2 regions of the Streptomyces sp. NPDC050535 genome follow, and region 1 is predicted to be linked to the other one. Evidence: riboswitches for the same ligand, from Rfam matches in the RefSeq annotation. Region 1 holds a riboswitch; the other holds the start of a gene.

Region 1 (7,666 bases):
CATCTGGCCGTTGCCCACGTAGATGCCCACGTGGCTGATGCCCGAGTAGAAGAACACCAGGTCGCCGGGTTGGAGTTCGGAGCGTGAGACGCGTCGGCCCGCGTTGATCTGGGCGTAGGTCGTACGGGGGAGCGCGATGCCCGCGGCGCGGTAGGCGGCCTGGGAGAGGCCGGAGCAGTCGAAGGCGTCGGGCCCCGTGGCTCCCCAGACGTAGGGGGCGCCGAGCTTGCCGTAGGCGTAGGAAACGGCCGCCGCGGCACGGGTGTTGGGGGCGGCGGCGGAGCCGGGCGCGGCGGTGGATCCGGCAGCCGTGGCGGAGCCCGCCGGGGCCGCCGATGCGGTCAGGTCGCGTGCCGAGGAGCGCGAGGCGCGGTCGCCCGGAGCGCCGGTCTCCCCGAACCGCGCGCGCTCCTCGTCGCTGAGCCGGCTCAACAGCTGCCGCGCCGAGTCGAGTTTCCCGTTGATCGTCTTCTTGTGCCGCTTCAGCTCCTCCTGCCGCGACTTGAGTGAGTCCAGCTCGACGTGCGCGGCCCCGCGCAACTGCTCGATCTCCCGCAACTGGTGGCGTACCCGCCGCACGGCCGCCGCCTGCCTGCTGCCCGCCCGCTCGGCGAACGCGGCCCCTTGCAGGTACTGGTCGGGGTCGTCGGAGAGCGCGAGTTGCAGCGCCGGGTCGAGGCCGCCGCTGCGGTACTGCGAGGCGGCGATCGAACCCAGCGCGTCGCGTGCCGAGTTGAGCCGTTCCTCCTTGCGTGCCGCCTCGTCCTGGAGTGTGCCCACCCGCTTGGCAGCCTTGTCGGCCCTCTCCTTGGCGCCGTTGTACTTCTCGGTGGCGGCCTCCGCCTCCTCGTACAACTTGTCGACCTTGGCCTTCACCTGTGCCGTCGACAGCTGCGGTTCGGCGTGTCCCGTCCCGTCGAAGACGGTGGCCGTCGCCGCGCCCGCGAGGGCGATCGTGGCGGCTGTGCGGACCTTGCCTGTGCCGAGTGAGCGCTGTCTGGGCTTCCGGTGCGCTGCCACGAGGGCCCACATCCTTCCGTACGGCCGCCTGGGCAGGAGCCCGGGCGGTCAGGCGGTTACGCGTCCGGCGACGGCCCGCACAGGGGGAGCGGGCCGCCGCCGGACCTTCTCGGCGGTGGTGTCCGGTTGCCGCCCCTGGCCAGGGCGGCGGTGGAGAGCCGGGCACCTGAGGGAGGACGCTAAACCTGAGCGTCATGGCTCGGTAACGCCATGTGTGCAATTGGCCTCACTGGATCGGTTAATGACCGCAAATGTCCATAATCCCGGTCCGGTGTCGCTGACTTCACATTGTGTGATGACCGATGCGGCGAATCCTGGGCACCCAGGTGTACGCCGGTGCTATGGGTTACTTGAGGTGGGCCGGTGACCAGAGGGACCGGAGTGCGGGAATAGGCTCCGGCCTCATGGACGTACTCATCCATCTCTTCGTCGGACTGCACATCATCGGCATCGCCTCGCTCCTCGGCGGCTTCCTCACCCAGCTCAAGGCGATGGGCCGGGGCACGGCCCGTTTCGTCCCCGTGATGCTGCACGGCGCGCTGACCATGCTGGTCACGGGTGTCGTCCTGGTCGGCCTCAACCAGGCGGACGATCAGCCGGTCGACAACATCAAGATCGGCGTGAAGCTGGCGCTGCTGATCGTGATCCTGGGGCTCGTCTACGTGAAGCGTGACGACGAGAAGGTGGAGAAGGGGCTCTTCGGGCTCGTCGGGCTGCTGACGACGGCGAACATCTTCATCGCGGTGCTGTGGACCTGACGGCCCCGGCCGCCACCACCAGCCAGACGGCCACCGCGATCCACAGCAGTACCTCTCCCAGCCCCTTGAGCCACGAGACGCCGAGGGCGGCCGAGACCGACAGGGTCGCCGCCGCCGTCATCCCCAGCGGGAACACGGTCGCCCAGCGCCGCACGTCGTAGCGAGGGCGCGGCCGGGCCAGCTCCGCGGCGGCCAGGACGCAGCACCAGGCGAGGTCGAGGACGAGCAGCGCGGTGGTGGCGGCGCGCAGGACGCCGTTGTCGTCGCCGTTCCACAGGAACGCGTCGGCGTTGTGCGCCGCGACGAGTTTGGCCCCGGCCAGCGCCGAGATGGCGAGCGCGCCGCCCGCGACCCAGTGGTCCCCGGCGCCCGTGACCACCTCCCTGATGTCGAAGTGCGTGAACGACACCCCGTAGAGCACGATTCCGAGCCAGAACAGCACCAGTGCGGCATGCGCGAGCCAGTCCGCGCCCACGGCCGCGGCGAGCGTGGCACCCAGCACCGACAGCCCCTGGGTGGCCACGCACACGAGGAACACCCCGCCCGGCATACGGCGGCTCCAGTGCCGTACGACGAGGAAGAGCAGCACCGGCCACAGCACGGCCGACAGCGCCAGCAGGGCCTCGGCGAGCTCCTGCCACCCCAGCAGCGACAGCCGCGTGCCGAGGACGGTGGTCGCCGCGACGGCGGTGAGCCCGGGCGGTGTGCCCGCCTCCGTCGCCCAGCGCGTGCGCTCCCGCACCAGCCTTACGGCGAAGTCCGCGGCGAGCGCGAGCCAGGCGACGGACGCCAGGACCAGTGCGACCCGGGACAGCGTCTCGTAGCCGGTCAGATGCAGGCCGACCGAGATGATGCCGGTCGCCATGACGGCGGCACCGGCGGCCGGCGGACGCTCGGCCCACCAGGCGCGGAGCTGGGAGATGGCTGGCATGGCCCGATGCTAAGGATCTTCGGACGGGTTGCCCGCGGGCCACGCGCGCGTGGGGCACGAAAACGCGGGGCACGCGCGCGTGGAGTACGAAGACGTGCTCCACGCGCGCGTGCCCCGCGGAAGGTGTCGCGAGGGCGGTGCGCTGTTATGCGGGCCGTACGACGCTGTAGATGGCCGACTCACCGTCGTAGAAGATCGACTCCTCGCGGACGTACGCACCCGGCTTCGGGGCGTGGATCATCATGCCGTTGCCGATGTAGAGGCCGACGTGGCTGATGTCGCCGTAGAAGAAGACCAGGTCACCGGGCTGTGCGTCGGAGACGGAGACGGTCGTGCCGGCGTTCACCTGCTCGTAGGTGACACGCGGGAGGGTGACACCGGCGGCCTTCCAGGCGGCCTGGGTGAGGCCCGAGCAGTCGTACGAACCGGGGCCGGTCGCACCCCAGACGTACGGCTTGCCGACCTGGGCGCGGGCGAAGGCGATGGCCTTGGCCGCCTTCGTCGCGTACGAGGCGTCGCCCGCGGGCGCCGAGCCCGAGGTGCCCGTCGTCGCGCTCGACGACGACTCCTGGGCCGCCTTCGCCGCGGCTTCGGCGGCCGCCTGCTGCTGCGCCAGCTCAGCCGCCTTGCGCTCGGCCTCCTTGCGCTGCTCCTCCTCCTTCGCCGCGAGCCGCGCCTTCTCCTCGGCGGTCAGCCGCGAGAGCAGCTCGCGCGCCTTGGCGAGCTTCTGCTGGACGTCGGTCTTGGACGCCTTGAGGGCGTCCTGCGACGTGGACAGCGTCTCCAGGCCCTGGGTGGCCTCCGCGCGCTTCTCGGTGGCGGCGGCCTGATCCGTGACGTAGTCGTCGACGGTCGCCTTCTGGCGGGTGGTCAGACGGTCCATCAGCTGGGTCTGGTCGAAGTAGTCCTGCGGGTTGTCGGCCAGCAGGAGGGAGGCGGTGTCGGGAGCGGCGGCCCCGGTGCGGTACTGCGCCGCGGCGTACGAACCCAGCTCCTCACGCGCGGTGTTGAGCTTCTCCGTGCGCTGGGCGACGTCGTCGAGAAGGGTGTCGACCTTCTTGCGCTGCTTGGAGGTCTTCTCCTTGACCGCGTTGTACTTGTCGGTGGCCGACTCCGCCTGCCGGTAGAGGTCGTCGACCTTCTTCTCGACCTCTTCGAGGCTGGGCTTCGGCTCGGCCGACGGCGCGGCGGCCGCCGTCTGGGAGAGCAGGGCGACGGAGGTGAGGGCCGCTGTGGCGAGAGCGGGGGCCGTACCCGCCACGCGCGAACCCGAGAACCATTTGCGTTGCGACGCCAAGGGAGGCGACTCCTTCCATCATCCGCCTACCGGGTTAGCTGTCGGGTTCGGGCGGGTGGTTCGGAAGGGTTGCCCTACGGTCCTGCCCGACAAGGCAGTTGGACCGATTCACCCCAAGTTCGGTGGGTCCCCGATTCCGGGCGCCGCGAAGGCGTGCCGAACTCAGCGGAGGCCGCCACGGCCCGGCGACGTTCGCCGGTGGGGGTCGGGCGGCCTGATCAGAACGCTAACCAACTCGTGTGGCTCCTGTGAAGGTTGATGTTCGAAATGCCCGATACGTTTTCGTGACCTTAGTCATGTGGTTCGGTTTTCGTGGTCAATCCGGAGGGGTATCAGGGGAGTTGTCCTGCGGGTGCTGCCGTGCGCCCGTACGCCGGAAGGTTTGGGGGCTCGCTGGTACGCCTCGGAGGCGTCCCGGCGCGCCTCGATCTGTCCGGTTGCTGACCGTGACGGTGCGGTTCTGGAGGGTATGGAGGTGTCGGACGGCCGGTTCCGGAAGCTCCTTGGCATCGAAGCGGCATCGAGGCGGGAAGATCGTCGGCCGCCGAGAAGCCGGTATGGCGCTATTACCGCCGCGGACTTCTCGGGGTGGCGGCGGGCTGTCAGTGGGGCCGCCTAGACTCGGAGAGCGATGAGCAGCCTCTTTGATGACAGCTTCCTGGCGGACCTCAAGCCCTCCGGGGCCCACGAGGAAGAGCCCTCGCCGCCGCCCGAGGACGGGACGGCCGAGCAGCTTCCGGACGACCTGTTCGGCGGCCGCTTCGACGTGCCGCCGAGCCGCGACGCGTATTACCGCGACGGTGCCCCGCGCCCCGCCGTGGACCCGGCCGCGCTCCTGGACGGGCTGAACGAGAACCAGCGGTCGGCCGTGACGCACTCCGGCGCCCCGCTGCTCATCGTGGCCGGCGCGGGCTCCGGCAAGACCCGCGTGCTCACGCACCGGATCGCGTACCTGCTGGGCGAGCGCCAGGTCCACCCCGGCCAGATCCTCGCGATCACCTTCACGAACAAGGCCGCGGGCGAGATGAAGGAGCGCGTCGAGCAGCTCGTCGGCCCGCGCGCCAACGCGATGTGGGTGATGACCTTCCACAGCGCGTGCGTACGGATTCTGCGCCGTGAGAGCAAGAGGCTCGGCTTCACGTCCTCGTTCTCGATCTACGACGCCGCCGACAGCAAGCGGCTGATGGCGCTGGTCTGCCGTGACCTGGACCTCGACCCGAAGCGCTTCCCGCCGAAGTCCTTCAGCGCCAAGATCTCGAACCTGAAGAACGAGCTGATCGACGAGGAGGACTTCGCCGCCCAGGCCGCCGACGGTTTCGAGAAGACCCTCGCCCAGGCCTACGCGATGTACCAGTCGCGGCTGCGCGAGGCCAACGCGCTCGACTTCGACGACCTGATCATGACCACGGTCAACCTGCTCCGCGCCTTCCCGGACGTCGCCGAGCACTACCGCCGCCGCTTCCGGCACGTTCTCGTCGACGAGTACCAGGACACCAACCACGCGCAGTACGCCCTCGTGCGCGAACTCGTCGGCACCTCCGAGCACCCGGTGGACATCCCGCCCAGCGAGCACGACCTGCCGCCCGCCGAGCTGTGCGTGGTGGGCGACGCCGACCAGTCGATCTACGCCTTCCGCGGCGCGACGATCCGCAACATCCTCCAGTTCGAGGAGGACTACCCGAACGCGACGACGATCCTCCTGGAGCAGAACTACCGCTCCACCCAGACGATCCTCAGCGCCGCCAACGCGGTCATCGAGCGCAACGAATCCCGCCGCCCCAAGAACCTGTGGACGAACGCGGGCGCGGGTTCCAGCATCACCGGCTACGTCGCCGACACCGAGCACGACGAGGCCCAGTTCGTCGCCGACGAGATAGACCGTCTCACCGACGCGGGCGACGCCAAGGCGGGCGACGTCGCGGTCTTCTACCGTACGAACGCGCAGTCCCGTGTCTTCGAAGAGGTCTTCATCCGCGTCGGCCTGCCCTACAAGGTCGTCGGCGGCGTCCGCTTCTACGAGCGCAAGGAGGTCCGGGACGTCCTCGCGTACCTGCGGGTGCTGTCCAACCCGGAGGACTCCGTTCCCATGCGCCGGATTCTCAACGTCCCCAAGCGCGGCATCGGCGACCGCGCCGAGGCGATGATCGACGCGCTCTCGCAGCGCGAGAAGATCAGCTTCCCGCAGGCCCTGCGACGGGTGGACGAGGCCTACGGCATGGCGGCCCGCTCCACGAACGCCGTCAAGCGGTTCAACACGCTGATGGAGGACCTGCGGACGATCGTGGAGTCGGGCGCGGGCCCGGCCACCGTCCTGGAGGCGGTACTCGAACGCACCGGCTATCTCGCGGAGTTGCAGGCGTCCACCGACCCGCAGGACGAGACCCGGATCGAGAACCTCCAGGAACTCGCCGCCGTGGCCCTGGAGTTCGAGCAGGAGACCGGCGAGGGTGAGACGCCGGCCGGGCTCGCCGCCTTCCTGGAGCGGGTCGCGCTCGTCGCCGACTCCGACCAGATCCCCGACGAGGAGGACGGCAACGGCGTCATCACCCTCATGACCCTGCACACCGCCAAGGGCCTTGAGTTCCCTGTGGTGTTCCTGACCGGCATGGAGGACGGCGTCTTCCCGCACATGCGCGCGCTGGGACAGGTCAAGGAGCTGGAGGAGGAGCGGCGCCTCGCGTACGTCGGCATCACGCGCGCGCGTGAACGGCTGTACCTGACACGGTCGTCCATGCGCAGTGCGTGGGGGCAGCCCTCGTACAACCCGCCGTCCCGCTTCCTGGAGGAGATCCCGGACGCGCACCTGGAGTGGAAGCGCACGGGCTCGATGGGTCCCGCCTCCTCGACCCCCGTCTCGGGCGTGGCGGCTTCGCTGTCGTCGTCACTCTCGTCCTCCCGCTCGCGGTCCGCGGCCTCGGGCGCCTCCGGGTTCGCGACGCGGCGCGGCATCGCGGAGAAGCCGGTGGTGTCGCTGGCCGTCGGCGACCGGGTCACGCACGACCAGTTCGGCCTGGGCACGGTCGTCGATGTGAAGGGAACGGGCGCGAACGCCGAGGCGACGGTCGACTTCGGGGAGCCGAAGCCGAAGCGATTGCTGCTGCGGTATGCGCCGGTGGAGAAGCTGTAGGTGCGCGGTGCGCGGGAGATAGGCAGGAGGTACGCAGGCGGGGCCCGGCGGTGACGTTTTTGCGTGCCGGGTCCGGGTGGGCCTGGTGGTTGCGTGCGGCGGTCGGGGCCGGGCGGGATCCGGTGGTGACGATCTGCGCGCAGGGGTCGGACGCGGATGCTGTGGTGATCGGGGCCGGGCGGGGATCCGGTGGTTACGTCGGGTCCAGGTCGTGGCTGCGCAGCCACGCCAGCGGGTCGATCGCCGAGCCGCCTGCCGGGCGGACCTCGAAGTGCAGGTGTGGGCCGGTGGAGTTCCCGGAGTTCCCGGAGTTCGCGATCGCGTCGCCGGCCTTCACAGTCGTGCCGGACGCGACCTGATAGCTGGAGAGGTGGCAGTACCACGTCTCCGTGCCGTCCATCGCGGTCACGATCATCATGTTGCCGTACGCGCTGTTCCACTGCGTCCGGACGGTCCCGTCGGTCGCGGCCATCACCGTCGTGCCGTACGACACCGGGAAGTCGATGCCCGTGTGGATGGACATCCAGTTGACG
Region 2 (7,666 bases), on a different contig from region 1:
ACGAGCCACGGTTGCCCTGCGGCGGGGGTCGGGGCGGAGGCCGCGCCTTGGCCGGGGGCCGAGCCTTGGCCAGGGGTCACGCCCTGGCCAGAGGCCGAACCCGGACCCGGACCCGAGGCCGAACCCGAACCCGAACCCGGACTCGGACTCGGACCCGGAGCCGGACCCGGACCCGGACCCGGACCCGGAGCCGAACCCGAAGCCGAACCCGGACCCGAACCCGGGCCCAGACTCGCGGTCGGACCCAGACCCGGTGCCGGAACGGAGCGCACCCCCGTCCACGACTCCTCCGGCCTCAACGCCGACGCGACCAGCGGATGCAGTCGGTCAAGCTCGACCGCACCTGTCCGGATCAGTTCAAGGTCGGGCAACACCCAGGTCGCCGCGTCGGGCAGCACCGGCAGTGCGGAGTCGCTCCCGTCCTTCGGCGCCGCGGAGATCCGTATGGCGGGTCCCCCGGGGGCATCCCGGTCCCCGCTCGCGTCCGGGACCGGCTCCAGCACCAACCGACGCCGGGCCCCGAGCCGAACGGAGACCGCACCGGTACCACTCGCGCGCCCCTCGGCGCGAAGCAGAATCCCGGCCTCGGCGGCCCACCGGTCAACGGCACACGGGCGCCCCTGTGCCACCACCCCGACCATCCCCGGCAGATCCGGAGCCGGCTCCGAACCCGGGCCCGGATCCACCGGAGCGTCGGACAACCGACCGGCCCCGGACCGCACCCCCAGCTCATCGCTCCTGCGCGCATCCCACAGATGCCGGTGCAGGTCGAGGCGGAACCGTCGGTTGGGACGGAGGTGGGGATGCGGATGCCGGGCCACGTCGGGCTCGAAGCGGGGCCCGCCCCACAGCGCGAGGCTGATCCGCTGGCCGGAGTCCGCCCAGGCCGGCGGAGTCCGGACCACGAGGTACACGGGATGCTCCGCACCGCGCTCAGCGCCGTCGGAGACGGAATCGGGGTTGGGCTCGGACTCGTACCGGGCCAGTGCGATGGTCAGCCCCGGCCGCAACAGCCCGTCGGGAGCGACCCTCGGCAGATGCCAGCGCAGCAGGTCGGGAGCCAGATGGCGGAGATCGGCCCGGATCCGGGCAGCGAGGTCGCGACCATGGCTGCGCGCCACGGAACGCGGACTGAGGTCGACGTCGATGCCCGCGGCGGCACACGCCCCGGCCCAGTCCCCGGCACGGCGGCGGGCGGTCGCGGTCTCGATCATCGAGGGCGGCACGGCGAACTCGCGCACGCGCGGCCAGAAGGAAAAGCGGGAGTCCCCATTCGCGTTCTGAGTGAGCATCAGCACTCACCTTGCGCGAATGGGACCTCCGATCTACGAGCGGATTGAGTCATCATCGCGGGGAGCGTAACGCCCCCGCCCGCGACTCGGCACGTGAATTTCGACAGCAGAGTCAGCCGGGACCCCCGGGGCCGTTGGAACCCCTGGACCGCCGGGACCCCCAGGACCGCCGGACCCCGGACCACCGGGACCCGCCGCGGCCACCCACCTCAACTACCCCCTCAGTAAGCCCCATTGACGTTGTCGATCGACCCGTACTTCGCCGCGGCGTAGTTGCAGGCCGCCGTGATGTTCGCGACCGGGTCGTAGGGGTCCATGGAGGTGCCGGCCACGTGGTAGGCGGTGAAGGTCGGGTCGATGACCTGGAGGAGGCCCTTGGAGGGGGTGCCTGCGGCGGCGTTGGAGTCCCAGTTGTTGATGGCGACGGGGTTGCCCGCGGACTCGCGGATGATGTTGCGGTAGATGCCGTCGTAGCTGCCGGGGATCCCCTTCTCGGCCATGATGGCCAGGGATTCCTTGATCCAGCCGTCGAGATCGTCGGTGTAGGTCGCGGACGTCGCGGAGGCCGCGGAGTTCGCCGCCTTCGTGGCTGTCTGGGTGGTTTTCGTGTTCTTCGTACCCACGGTCAGCGTGGTGCCCGGGCGGAGCACCTTCGGGTCGGAGCCGATGACCGCGGCGTTGGCCTTGTAGAGCGTCTGCCAGGTGCCGTCCGTCGTGTGTTCTCGCGCGATCTTGGACAGCGTGTCGCCCGAGACGACCTTGTACGTGACGAGCTTGACGTCGGGGACGGCGGCGTGCGCGCCGGTCGCGCTCACCAGGGGGAGTGCGAGCGCGGCTGCGCCCGTTCCCGCGGCGACGATGCCGCGGGTGAGGTGGCTGGTCCTGGGACGGCGGTGCTTGCCTCGTGCGGGCATGACGAATTCCTCTCCGGCGCCTGCGAGGTGAGCTGTCGGGTTCGGGCGGGAGCTGCCCGGCCGCATGGGTGGGTGCGGCTTCACCCCTAGCCGGTCCGGCGTCCGGATCGGCGGCTTACCTGGGTCCCCCGCTCCTGCCGTGAGCGTGTGGATGGCTGGGTTTCCGGGCGGCGGCAGGATTCGGCGTTCCGCCTGGATCGACGTGAACGTATGCGAGAGCACATGTCCGGAACAAGGCCCGATGTGGCGGTGTAGATCGCTTTCAGCGCAGCGCACGGCAGGGAGAATCGCCCGATTGTGCCGGAATGTGAAACTCAACTTACCTTTTGCGAATGGCTAATTGTGTGGCGGGGCGAGGGGTCGATCTTGTCCGGACGTGACCCATTTCACGCCATCAAGCGTGAACAAAGCGGCACCACAGGCAATTTATTCACAAGACGGACAGTCCGCCGGAGGGGCCGCGCCCTCGGCCCTCGTCCTATCGCCCCCCCGGGGGCGCCCCCTGCCCCCGCGCCCTAACCAGCCGTCCGCGGAATCCTCTTCTCCCACGTCCGGTGGAAGACCACCTCGTCCCCGTCCCGGCAGATCACCTCGTTCGAGGTGATGAAGTCCTCGGCGTCGCAGGAGATTTCGGACGTCGTCGAGACCCGCGCGTCCCACGGCAGGTCCGGCCGGTGCAGGCGGATCGACCAGGTCGAACGGGTGCGGGCGGAGAGCGGGTCGGACTCGTTGATCGTGTACGTCTCCTGTGCGTCCTCGGTGAATTCGAGGCCGTCGGGATAGACGCGGGTGCCGCCGTAGCGGGGATCGACCTCGAGACGCCACTCGCCCTTGGCCACGTCCCGCACGACGAGGCGTTCGGGCCGGGGTTCGTCCAGGGTCGCCGGTACGACCACCGCCGGCGATTCGGACTGCTCCGGATCCTCGAAGACGATCGGGAACGCCGACCGCGTTGCCCGCAGCGGGAGTTCGAGACCGCTGCCGTCCGGATCGAGGGTGAAACCCGCCTCGGAGCCCGGCTGGGGCCAGATCCAGGGCCAGTACGCGGAGGAGATCGCGAGGCGGATCCGGTGACCGGGCGGGAAGGCGTAGCCGATGCCGTTCAGCTCGATGACCACGTCCTCGGTGGCGCCCGGTTTCCAGGGGGCCACCAGGTCACGGCCATGGCGCGCCGACAGGTTCAGTGCGCCCCGGGTGACGAGTGTCGAGGAGCCGTCCGGAGCAACGTCGCATACCCGGGCGACGACTTGACCGCGTTCGGCGTGCGACGTGAGCCGCAGCCGCACCTTCGGCCTGCCCAACACCCAGGTCTCCTCCGGCACTTCGAACTCGAAGCAGGCCGAGCGCCCGTCCTCCTCCTGCTGGTCCGGCGGCAGGTCCGCGTCGTTCCCGAAGGGGAAGAAGCGGCCGGCGTCCACACCGGTGTGCTGCGGCGAGCGGATCAGGACCGGAGCGCCCTGGAGCTCGTACGACACCGGTGTCACGGAGGGGGACGGCCAGGCCTCATCGCCCACCCAGCGGCCGGGCAGTTCGTCGTACACGGTGGCCGGAGGGTGCGAGTCCATGACGTACGAGCGCAGCAGTGGCTCGGACATCACGCCGGTGTCGCCGTCGCGCAGCCAGTGGTCCCACCAGCGCAGCGTCTCCTGGAGGAAGCCGATCGCCGGTCCTGGCGGCAGGCCCCTGTCGGGGTACTGGTGCGACCAGGGGCCGATCAGGCCTCGTACGCGATCCGGTGGCAGGTTCTCGACCAGGCGCAACACGGTGTCCCGGTAGGGGTCGTGCCAGCCGCCGACCGCCAGGACGGCGGCCTGGATCGCGCCGTAGTCCTCGCAGACGCTGCCGTGTTTCCAGTACGCGTCCCGGGTCTGGTGCGACAGCCAGGTGTGGAGGAGAGGCTCCACCGCCTCCAGGCGCTCGGCCCACATGTCGTGCCACATCACCTCGCCGACGTGCGCCGGGTCCGGCGGGCGGGCGGCGAAGGCGAGCATGGTGGCCGCCCAGGCGTGCATGTCGACGGCGAGGACGGAACCGCCCATGTAGTGCACGTCGTTGTCGTAGCGGTCGTCCGTCGAGCAGACGGTGACGACCGCCTTGAGCGGCTCGGGCGCGAGTGCCGCGATCTGGAGGGAGTTGAAACCGCCCCAGGAGATCCCGAACATGCCCACCTTGCCCGAGCACCAGGGCTGGGAGGCAAGCCAGTTGACCACCTCCACCCCGTCCGCCAGCTCCACCTCCGAGTACTCGTCCGTAGGCAGGCCCTCCGAGTTGCCGTGGCCGCGGACGTCCACGCGGACGGAGGCGTAGCCGTGACCGGCGTACCAGGGATGGCGTTGCCAGTCGCGCGGCGCGGTCCAGTCCGTGAGGCGGTAGGGGAGGTATTCGAGGAGCGCCGGCACGGGCTCGTCGGTCAGGGGGCGCCAGACTCGGGCGTACAGGCGAGTGCCGTCCGGGAGGGGGATGAGGACGTCCTCGTGAGCGGACTCGTAGGGGAAGGACGTACGGATGCGCATGGTGGGATCCCAGTGGCTTCAGTGGACGGGGTGCATCGTGCGGCGCAGCCAGGGGGCGAGTGCCATCACGGCGAGGCCCGCGGCCACCGCGATCGCGCCGTTGACGCCGAAGTAGGCGGGCTTGGACACGTCGTCGTAGAGCTTCACGGTCTGGGCCTGGATTCCGTTGGCTAGTGCGAGGGACAGGAACCAGAGGGACATCGTCTGGCTGGAGAAGGCGACGGGGGCGAGCTTGGTGGTGGCGGACATGCCGGACGTCTCGAGGAGCACGTCGCCGAGGCCCAGCAGCAGGTACGAGCCGACGATCCACCAGGCCGACATCAGGTAGTCGTCGCCGCTGTGACCGCTCGTCGGCAGCACGATCAGGAGGAAGGACAGACCGCCGAGTACGACCCCGATCGCGATCTTGTTGGAGGCGTGCGGCTGGTTGTGGCCCATCCGGACCCACAACGCGGCGACCACGGGCGCCAGGGCGACCTCGAAGGCGCCGAGCGCGGAGGCGTACCAGCCGGCCGGGAAGTCGTAACCGAGGATGGTGGTCTCGGCGTTCGACGCGGCGAGCAGCATCATCGTCGAGTACGCCTGGAAGAGGATGAAGTTGAAGACGGTCGAGGCGAGGAAGAGGACGATGTACGGGCGCAGCCGGCCGCGTTCGGCGTCCGTCACGCGGGGGCTCCGGAACATCACCGCGAAGTAGACGACCGGCGCGATCACCGAGACGAGGGTGAGCAGGTCGACGAAGCGGTCCATCGTCAGGTAGCCGGCGACGGCGAGGAGCGCCGCGACCGCGGCCACCGCCAGGAGGCCGAGGGCGATCAGCGGGACCGCGCGGCGCATCGCGTCGGGAGCGAGGGCGAATTCCGCGGCGCGCTTGCGTCCGGCCAGGTGACGGCGGCCCGTGACGTACTGGACCAGGCCGAACGTCATGCCGACCGCCGCCGCGGAGAAGCCCCAGTGCCAGCCCCGGTGGTCGCCGAGCCAGGCGGTGACGAGCGGGCCCGCGAACGCGCCGATGTTGATCGACATGTAGTAGAGGGCGAACCCGGCGTCGCGGCGGTCGTCCTCGGTGCGGTAGAGCTTGCCGACCATGGTGGCGACGTTGGGCTTGAGCAGACCGGTGCCCGCGCTGATCAGGCCCAGGCCGACCCAGGTCATGGTGGCCGTCGGGACCGCCATGGAGTAGTGGCCGCAGGCGATCAGGACGCCGCCCCACAGGACCGCGCGGTACGAGCCGAGGATGCGGTCGGCGAGCCAGCCGCCGGCGACCGAGACCAGGTAGACGAGCGTGCCGTACGCGGCGGACACCGAGGCGGCCGTGCCCGGCGACATGCCCATGCCGCCGTGCGCGACGGTGTCGGCGAAGTAGAGGACGAGGATCGCCTGCATGCCGAGGAACGAGAAGCGCTCCCAGACCTCCAGGCCGGAGAGGGTGAGCAGGCCTCTGGGCTGGCCGAAGAAGGCGTGGTCGTCACCCGGCGGCGGAGGCGACTCGTCGCCGGGCGCGGTTTCGACGGTGCTTCGGGGCACGGCTGCCGGTCTCCTCGCGGGGTACTGGCTGAAAACGAACGGCTTGGCGGGGCGGTCGAACGGTTCGGTGGGACGGCTGAACGGTTCCGCAGGGCAGCGGCGTACATCGGATCGGACGATTTGATCAAGAACATACCGCTCGTGATCTCATACCGCCCGGGCGCGAATCCGCCTTCCGTTCGGGTGAGGGTTCCCTGCCGTTCGGACCCGGAGTGTCCGTTCCGCCCGGGGGAACTGGTGAGGGAAGTCGACTATGGGGACGGTGGGCGCTCGTGGTGATCGAAACGTGACCGGATACGCTGACTTGAGTGATGGCAGCGACACATCGACAAACCGCGTCACCGGCCGAATGATCGACCGAGTTCGCCATGTGATCGTCAGCAGACAGGAGAACCTCTCGTGACCGTCGTCGGGCCGTTCGGGCTGAGCGTGCGGGACCAGGCTCTCGAAGCCGCTGTCCAGGCCGGATTGGCGGCTGTCGAGGAGGGTCTGCTCGAAGCCACCAAGAGCGAGGTTCCCTTCATCACGGAAGCCGCCCAGCACCTGGTGCGGGCCGGCGGGAAGCGGTTCCGGCCACTGCTCGTGACGCTCGCGGCGCAGTTCGGTGATCCGTACGCGCCGGGTGTCGTGCCCTCGGCCGTGGTCGTCGAGCTGACGCATCTCGCCACGCTGTACCACGACGACGTGATGGACGAGGCGGACGTGCGGCGCGGGGTGGACAGCGCGAACACCCGCTGGGGGAACTCGGTGGCCGTCCTCACCGGCGACTTCCTCTTCGCGCGCGCCTCCTACATCCTGGCGGACCTCGGGCCCGAGGCCGTCCGCATCCAGGCCGAGGCGTTCGAACGGCTGGTCACCGGCCAGATCCTGGAGACCGCGGGTCCGCGCGACGGGCGTGACCCGGTCGACCACTATCTCGACGTGCTCAGCGGCAAGACCGGTTCGCTGGTCGCCGTCGCCTGCCGGTTCGGCGCGATGATGTCGGGGGCCGACGAGACGGTCGTGGACGTGCTGACGCAGTACGGCGAGCGACTGGGTGTCGCCTTCCAGCTCGCGGACGACGTCCTGGACATCGCTTCCGACTCGCGCGAGTCGGGGAAGACGCCGGGGACCGATCTCCGCGAGGGGATTCCCACGATGCCGGTGCTGCGGTTGCGCGAGCGGGTGGCGCGGCTCGGTCTCGCCGAGGACATCGCGCTGTGCGAGCTGCTGGACTCCGACCTGACGGACGACGCCCGGCACGCCGAGGCGCTGGCCCGGCTGCGGACGCATCCCGCCCTCGAGCAGGCCCGGCGGGACACCGTGCGTTACGCGCAGGACGCGCGCGCCGCGCTCGCGCCGCTGCCGGAGTGCGACGCGAAGGCCGCGCTGGTGGAGCTGTGCGACGCGGTGGTGCACCGGGCGGGTTGAAGCGGGTGGC

The links. Region 1 has a riboswitch for cyclic di-AMP ahead of ACIBLC_RS27220 (NlpC/P60 family protein). Riboswitches for the same ligand answer to the same signal wherever they lie in the genome.
Region 2: it holds a riboswitch for cyclic di-AMP, as region 1 does, so the genes downstream of both, ACIBLC_RS31905 (LysM peptidoglycan-binding domain-containing protein) here and ACIBLC_RS27220 (NlpC/P60 family protein) in region 1, are expected to answer to the same signal.

The regions. Positions count from the first base shown of each region.
Region 1 is NZ_JBITHE010000013.1:157,798-165,463, reverse strand. It holds gene ACIBLC_RS27235 (NlpC/P60 family protein) at 1-1,020, opposite strand, end outside; gene ACIBLC_RS27230 (hypothetical protein) at 1,425-1,778, shown strand; gene ACIBLC_RS27225 (tellurite resistance/C4-dicarboxylate transporter family protein) at 1,756-2,709, opposite strand; gene ACIBLC_RS27220 (NlpC/P60 family protein) at 2,855-4,006, opposite strand; cyclic di-AMP (ydaO/yuaA leader) riboswitch at 4,014-4,184, opposite strand; gene pcrA (DNA helicase PcrA) at 4,638-7,133, shown strand; gene ACIBLC_RS27210 (peptidoglycan DD-metalloendopeptidase family protein) at 7,327-7,666, opposite strand, start outside.
Region 2 is NZ_JBITHE010000018.1:159,576-167,241, forward strand. It holds gene ACIBLC_RS31900 (hypothetical protein) at 1-1,292, opposite strand, end outside; gene ACIBLC_RS31905 (LysM peptidoglycan-binding domain-containing protein) at 1,514-2,206, opposite strand; cyclic di-AMP (ydaO/yuaA leader) riboswitch at 2,211-2,362, opposite strand; gene ACIBLC_RS31910 (CocE/NonD family hydrolase) at 2,722-4,719, opposite strand; gene ACIBLC_RS31915 (peptide MFS transporter) at 4,738-6,246, opposite strand; gene ACIBLC_RS31920 (polyprenyl synthetase family protein) at 6,646-7,656, shown strand.